Regions from separate parts of the Pseudoalteromonas sp. NEC-BIFX-2020_015 genome, predicted to be linked through region 2. Evidence: predicted binding sites of a transcription regulator. Region 2 holds the regulator's gene; the other holds the start of a gene.
What was found. The regulator NrdR, encoded in region 2, represses ribonucleotide reductase genes. The targets are predictions, from matches to a motif close to AAACACNANATNTNGTGTTT.
Positions count from the first base shown of each region.

Region 1: nrdA (class 1a ribonucleoside-diphosphate reductase subunit alpha) is a predicted target of NrdR. The motif match lies at 1,284-1,303, and genes of this name have one in related genera.

Region 1 covers NZ_JABCJL010000001.1:179,407-182,800, forward strand. The annotation lists gene nrdA (class 1a ribonucleoside-diphosphate reductase subunit alpha) at 1-1,192, opposite strand, end outside; gene HH219_RS00800 (HAD-IA family hydrolase) at 1,573-2,256, opposite strand; gene ubiG (bifunctional 2-polyprenyl-6-hydroxyphenol methylase/3-demethylubiquinol 3-O-methyltransferase UbiG) at 2,256-2,966, opposite strand; gene gyrA (DNA topoisomerase (ATP-hydrolyzing) subunit A) at 3,146-3,394, shown strand, end outside.
Region 2 covers NZ_JABCJL010000004.1:184,342-187,735, reverse strand. The annotation lists gene HH219_RS04900 (riboflavin synthase) at 1-333, opposite strand, end outside; gene ribD (bifunctional diaminohydroxyphosphoribosylaminopyrimidine deaminase/5-amino-6-(5-phosphoribosylamino)uracil reductase RibD) at 356-1,492, opposite strand; gene nrdR (transcriptional regulator NrdR) at 1,494-1,943, opposite strand; gene glyA (serine hydroxymethyltransferase) at 2,046-3,302, opposite strand.

The sequences.
Region 1 (3,394 bases), on a different contig from region 2:
GTTCAATGGCTTTAATACGTTTTTTACGAATTGAGTCATCTTGTTCGTACTGCACATATAATTTATCAAATTCATCTTGATCTTCAAAAAACGCATTATATAAACCAGGCACGTCTGATGGGCTAAAGAGCGTGATGTAATCGTCTTTAATTAAACGCGAGTACATAAGTTTATTAAACTGAACACCGTAGTCAAGGTGACGTACACGGTTATCATCAACACCACGGTTGTTTTTAAGTACTAATAAATTTTCAACTTCTAAATGCCAAAGCGGGTAGAACAACGTGGCTGCACCACCACGCACACCACCTTGCGAGCAGCTTTTAACGGCTGTTTGGAAGTGCTTATAAAAAGGAATACAACCGGTGTGGTAGGCTTCGCCATTGCGAATAGGGCTACCAAGTGCACGAATGCTACCAGCATTAATACCAATGCCTGCACGTTGCGATACGTATTTTACAATCGCGGATGATGTTGCATTGATAGAATCTAAGCTATCACCACACTCAATAAGTACACATGAACTAAATTGACGTGTCGGCGTACGTACCCCGGCCATGATTGGAGTTGGTAATGAAATTTTAAATAATGAAACTGCGTCGTAAAAACGTTTAATGTAATCTAAACGTGTTTTTTTTGGGTAATCTGAAAACAGACTGGCGGCTACTAAAATGTATAAAAACTGCGCGCTCTCATAGATTTCGCCTGTAACGCGGTTTTGGACTAAATATTTACCTTCAAGTTGTTTAACCGCAGCGTAGCTGAAGTTTAAATCACGTCCATGATCAAGGTACTCGTCCAATGCATCAATTTCTTGTTCTGTGTAATCAGCCAGTAAGTGAGCGTCGTAGCGCTTGTCTTCAACTAGCTTAACAATGTGATCATATAAACGAGGTGGTTCAAATTGACCATATGCTTTTTTACGTAGGTGGAATACAGCTAAACGTGCAGCTAAGTACTGATAATCAGGAGACTCTTTAGAGATCTGATCGGCTGCCGCTTTAATGATGGTTTCATGAATGTCTTCGGTACGAATACCGTCATAAAATTGAATATGTGATTTTAATTCAACTTGCGAGACAGAGACATTTTTTAGACCCTCGGCGGCCCAAGCAATAACGCGATGGATCTTATCTAAATCAAGTGACTCTTTGCGGCCGTCACGTTTGCTTACAGATAGCTGTTGGTTCATAATTTTGCCTGTATTCCTTGAGGAAATATTTTCTAAAAAAATTTTTATTGTGTTAATTCTACTTTAACGAGAATTTAATTGTATAAGTCTTAGCCACAACATCTGGTGCTTATCAAATTCTAGGTCACAAGATAGAGTGGTCTGCGATCTTTTGCAAGGTACATAAATACCCTTGATTGTGGATAAGGTTGGGATAACATGATTGTGTTAGTGGGCATTAACCTTTGACCTTCTGATTAAAATGAAATTTATAAAAATCAACTCCAGATTGAGTAAATTATCTCATTTTAAAAATAAATTTCTGCTGCTTTTTTTATCAGCAATCAATGCACAAAAATTAACACAATCACAATATGTAGTGGTTAAAAATTAGCTAGGCACTATATATGGTTAAAAGCATCAATAGGGGAGTACCAATTAAAATCAGCTTGCCAGCCTATTGCATCAGCTACACTAGGGATATATCCCCATAATGCCGTAGCGCTGTGCATGTTTGCAGCTTTGGCTGCGACAATGTCACGCTGTGCATCACCTATGTATAAACACCGAGTTGGTTCAACACCTAATAAATTAGCGGTGTGTAGTAGCGGCAATGGGGAAGGCTTGGCTACTGCTAACGTGTCACCACTGACAACCGCTTGCGCGCCTTTTAATTCAGTAATCGCTGAAACTAATGGGGTGGTCAAAAAGCCAGGTTTATTGGTCATTATTCCCCATTTAATGTTTTTTTGCTCAAGAGCAATTAATAAAGACGCTATACCAGAAAAACAGTGGCTATGCGTTGCAATATTATTTGCGTAAGCATTTAACAATTGCTGGCGTAAATCACCTTGCTTTGGGTGAGCATGCCACTGCTGGCCGAACCCGGCTTCCAGCAGCGCCATGGCACCATTAGAAGCTGCAGGACGATAGATGTCAGCCGAAACCTGTGGTTGATCATGATCAACGAGTACGCTATTAAGCGCTGCGCCTAGATCATCTGCGGTGTCCAGTAGTGTGCCATCTAAATCAAAAATAAAGGCATCATAGCTAATAATTGGCGTTGCTGTTTTAGAGTCAGCCATTACGCCAGTTTCTCAAAGTGCAAAATATAATTAACGCTGACATCGGTATTTAAGCTGTATTGCTTTGATAGCGGGTTATAACTAAGGCCAGCGCTGGCACGTACTTTTAATCCAGCTTGCTCTGCCCATGCAATAAGTTGTGCAGGTTTAATAAATTTTTTGTGGTCGTGAGTTCCCTCTGGCACCATTTTTAATAACTTTTCTGCGCCAACAATGGCAAACAAATATGCTTTTGGGGTTTTATTTAAGGTTGAAAAAAATACATCCGCACCCGGTTTGGCTAGTTTGGCAACGGCATGGATAATAGAAGCGGGATCAGGTACATGTTCTAACATTTCCATGCAGGTAATAGTATCAAAGCGAGCAGGGTACTGCGCTGCATACTCTTCTGCTGGTATTTTTATATACTCAACATTTACACCTGTTTCTAAACTGTGCAATTTAGCCACGGTTAATGGTTCTTGACCCATATCAATACCGGTCACGTGTGCGCCCATTCGCGCCATACTTTCACTTAAAATTCCACCACCACAGCCTACGTCGAGTGTTTCTTTGTCAAACAAACCATGGGCTTTGTCGGCTATGAAGTCTAATCGTAACGGGTTGATCTCATGAAGAGGTTTAAATTCTCCATCTCGGTCCCACCATCGTTCGGCAATGGCTTCAAATTTTGCAATTTCTGCGTTATCTACATTTTGATGTTCGGTCATAAAAAGCTTCCTCGTCAATCTGAGGCCATTATATAGGGGGAAATTAATAAATCGCAAAGATTTAGCGCCTGTAAATATAAATAAATTGTGGTAGCATGACTTGGTAATAATAACTAAATACCCGCAAGCGCCCAGTATGTGGCACTTTAGGGGTAAATACTGAAGGAATGTGATATCAAATGACTGATTTCGCCAATGAAATTCTGCCAGTCAATATTGAAGACGAGTTAAAAAACTCCTATTTAGATTACGCGATGAGCGTAATTGTAGGACGAGCATTACCAGACGTACGTGACGGTTTAAAACCTGTTCACCGCCGCGTTTTGTTTGCTATGAACGAGCTTAATAATGATTGGAATAAGCCTTACAAAAAATCAGCCCGTGTGGTTGGTGACGTAATTGGTAAATACCATCCCCATGGCGACAGC
Region 2 (3,394 bases):
AGCTGTAATAGTCGCAATACCATCAACGTGCCCAGAGACTAAGTGCCCCCCTAAACGAGATACAGGTTGCATGGCTTTTTCAAGGTTAACCGTTTGCCCTTGTTTATAATGAGCAAACCCGGTTAAGCTTATCGTTTCGTTTGACAAGTCAGCACTAAAACCATCACTGTGCTTTGCTACAACCGTTAAACATACGCCGTTGGTTGCAATACTGTCACCTAAATTCACATCGGCCATATCAAGGTTGCTACTTTGAATGCGAATGGCTAAATCACCTTGTTTTTGTTCTAATTTACTAATTGTGCCTGTTGCTTCTATTATACCAGTAAACATAAGGTTGCTCTTCAATAGTAGGTTAAGGCGCTGTATTTAAACACCGCGCAGCTGTGATACGAATATCATCACCAATTAGTGCACATTCGCTAATTGTTAAGTTGTCCACATCTTGCATATTTGTCTGTTCTGCAAAATTTAATAAACTTTTGGCATCGTTACCTAACAATTTAGGTGCGAAATAAATAATGTATTCATCAATAAGCCCCTGCTCTGTCATTTTCCCCGCAAGGGTTGCACCGGCCTCTAACCAAATATGATTAAATTGGCGTTGTGCTAAAAGCTTGAGAGCGGCCAGTAAATCAACCTTATTATTTTGTTTTGGCACTACAATATGGCTTACGTAATGAGGCCATTGCTTTGATTTATCAAGCTCAGTGGTAAGAATAATTACCTCACTTTCTATACTAAACAAAGCCAGTTCAGGAGTTAAACGATTTTGTGAATCAATAATAATTCTTACTGGCTGACGCAAAGGCAACTCTGTGGGTAATGATTCTGGCAATTCATCAATACGAACATTAAGCTTGGCGTCATCAACTAAAACGGTATCTGCCCCCGTTAAAATAGCGCAGCTTTGTGCACGATAAAGTTGCACATCTTGACGAGCTTTAGAGCCCGTAATCCATTTACTTTGACCATTTTTAAGGGCCGTTTTACCATCAAGACTTGCCGCCATTTTACAGGTAACAAATGGCATGCCTTGTTCCATACGCTTTAAAAAGCCACGGTTTAATAGTTTAGCTTGTTGCTCTAATAGCCCTGATGCAACCTCAATTCCTGCATCAGCTAAAATTGCGAGACCTTTACCTGCCACTTGTGGATTTGGATCAACCATCGCGGCAATCACTTTTATCACGCCCGCGGCTTTTAGGCCTTCGGCACACGGAGGTGTGCGACCAAAATGACTACAAGGCTCAAGTGTGACATACGCAGTGGCACCTTTGGCTTGGCTACCTGCCATTGCTAACGCATTGACTTCAGCATGACCTTGCCCAGCTAATTGATGAAAGCCTTCACCAATAATCTGACCACCTTTAACTAGCACACAGCCAACATTAGGATTTGGTGTTGTTGTAAAGCGTCCTTGCTTGGCAAGTTCAATAGCCCGTGCCATAAATTGATGATCTTGCTCTGTGAATAATACGTTTTGACTCATTTTACTCCCCTAAGCGGGCGATTTCTTCACCAAATTCACGGATATCTTCAAACGAACGATACACAGAAGCAAAACGTACATAGGCGACTTTATCGAGTTTTTTAAGCGCTTCCATAATACACTCACCAATTAAGTGGCTGGATATCTCACGCTCACCCGTTGCTCGTAGTTGAGATTTGATAATATTGACAACTTCGTCAACCTGCTCAGTACTAACGGGACGTTTTTCTAATGCGCGGTGTAGACCATTGAGAAGTTTATCTTCGTTGAAAGGTTCGCGACTGCCATCTTGTTTAATTACCCGAGGCATCACAAGTTCAGCACCTTCAAAGGTGGTAAAGCGTTCATGACACTCATTGCATTCACGGCGTCGTCTAACTTGGTGGCCACCACCAACTAAACGCGAGTCAATTACTTTGGTATCTTTTGCGGTGCAAAATGGGCAATGCATAGGTATCAGCTTCCATTAAAAACAAAAAAGGCCGCTTTAAGGCGGCCTTTATAATAGCAAAAAACGTCGCTATTGTGATCTGAATTACAGTGGGCTTAATAATTAAGCGTAAACAGGTAATTTTTTACAGATTGCTTTAACTTTTTCTTTAACTTGTGCTTGTACTGACTCATCAGTAATGTTGTCTAGCACGTCACAGATCCAGCCCGCTAGCTCTTTAGATTCAGCTTCTTTAAAACCACGACGTGTGATTGCAGGTGAACCAATACGCAGGCCAGAGGTAACAAATGGTGAACGTGGATCGTTTGGTACTGAGTTTTTGTTCACTGTAATATTCGCATTACCCAGAGCTGCATCTGCATCTTTACCAGTGATGTCTTTATTGATTAAATCAAGTAAGAACAAGTGATTTTCTGTTTTATCAGACACTATTTTGTAGCCGCGCTCTTGCATTACTGCAACCATTGCTTGGGCATTTTTAACAACTTGAGTTTGGTATACTTTAAACTCTGGTTGTAGTGCTTCTTTAAATGCCACTGCTTTTGCAGCAATAACATGACATAAAGGACCACCTTGGCCACCTGGGAAAACAGCGCTATTAAGCTTTTTATAAATAGCTTCGTCGCCACAAGCTGAAATAATCAAACCGCCACGTGGACCTGCTAATGTTTTATGCGTAGTAGTAGTTACAACGTGTGCATGTGGTACTGGGCTTGGGTAAACGCCTGCAGCAATAAGACCAGCAACGTGAGCCATATCTACGAACAAGTAAGCGCCTACTTTATCAGCGATTTCACGGAATTTAGCCCAATCAACAATACCTGAGTATGCTGAGAAACCACCGATGATCATTTTTGGTTTATGCTCAAGTGCTAGCGCTTCAACTTGTGCGTAATCAATTTCGCCCGTTGCTTCGTCAAGTCCGTATTGGATTGCATTATAAAGCTTACCAGAGAAGCTCACATGTGAACCATGCGTTAAGTGACCACCATGAGCTAAGCTCATACCAAGTACCGTATCGCCAGCATCTAATAGCGCTAAAAATACAGCGGCATTTGCTTGTGAGCCAGCATGAGGCTGAACGTTTGCGTATTCAGAACCAAACAATTCATTTGCACGGTCAATCGCTAGTTGCTCAACCACGTCAACGTGCTCACAACCACCGTAATAACGCTTGCCCGGATAACCTTCAGCATATTTATTTGTTAACTGTGAACCCTGCGCTTCTAGTACGCGTGGGCTACAGTAGTTTTCAGATGCGATAAGCTCAATGTGTTCTTCTTGACGAGCAGTCTCTTTGTTGATTGCGTCAAATAACTCTGGATCAAAATCCGAAATATTCATGCTACGTTCTAACATGGGGGCTCCTAGGGCAACGTGTATGGTGTTTTTAAAGGCAATATTGTACGCTGAAAACGTCAATTTGACTACGGTGTAAAGATGAACATATT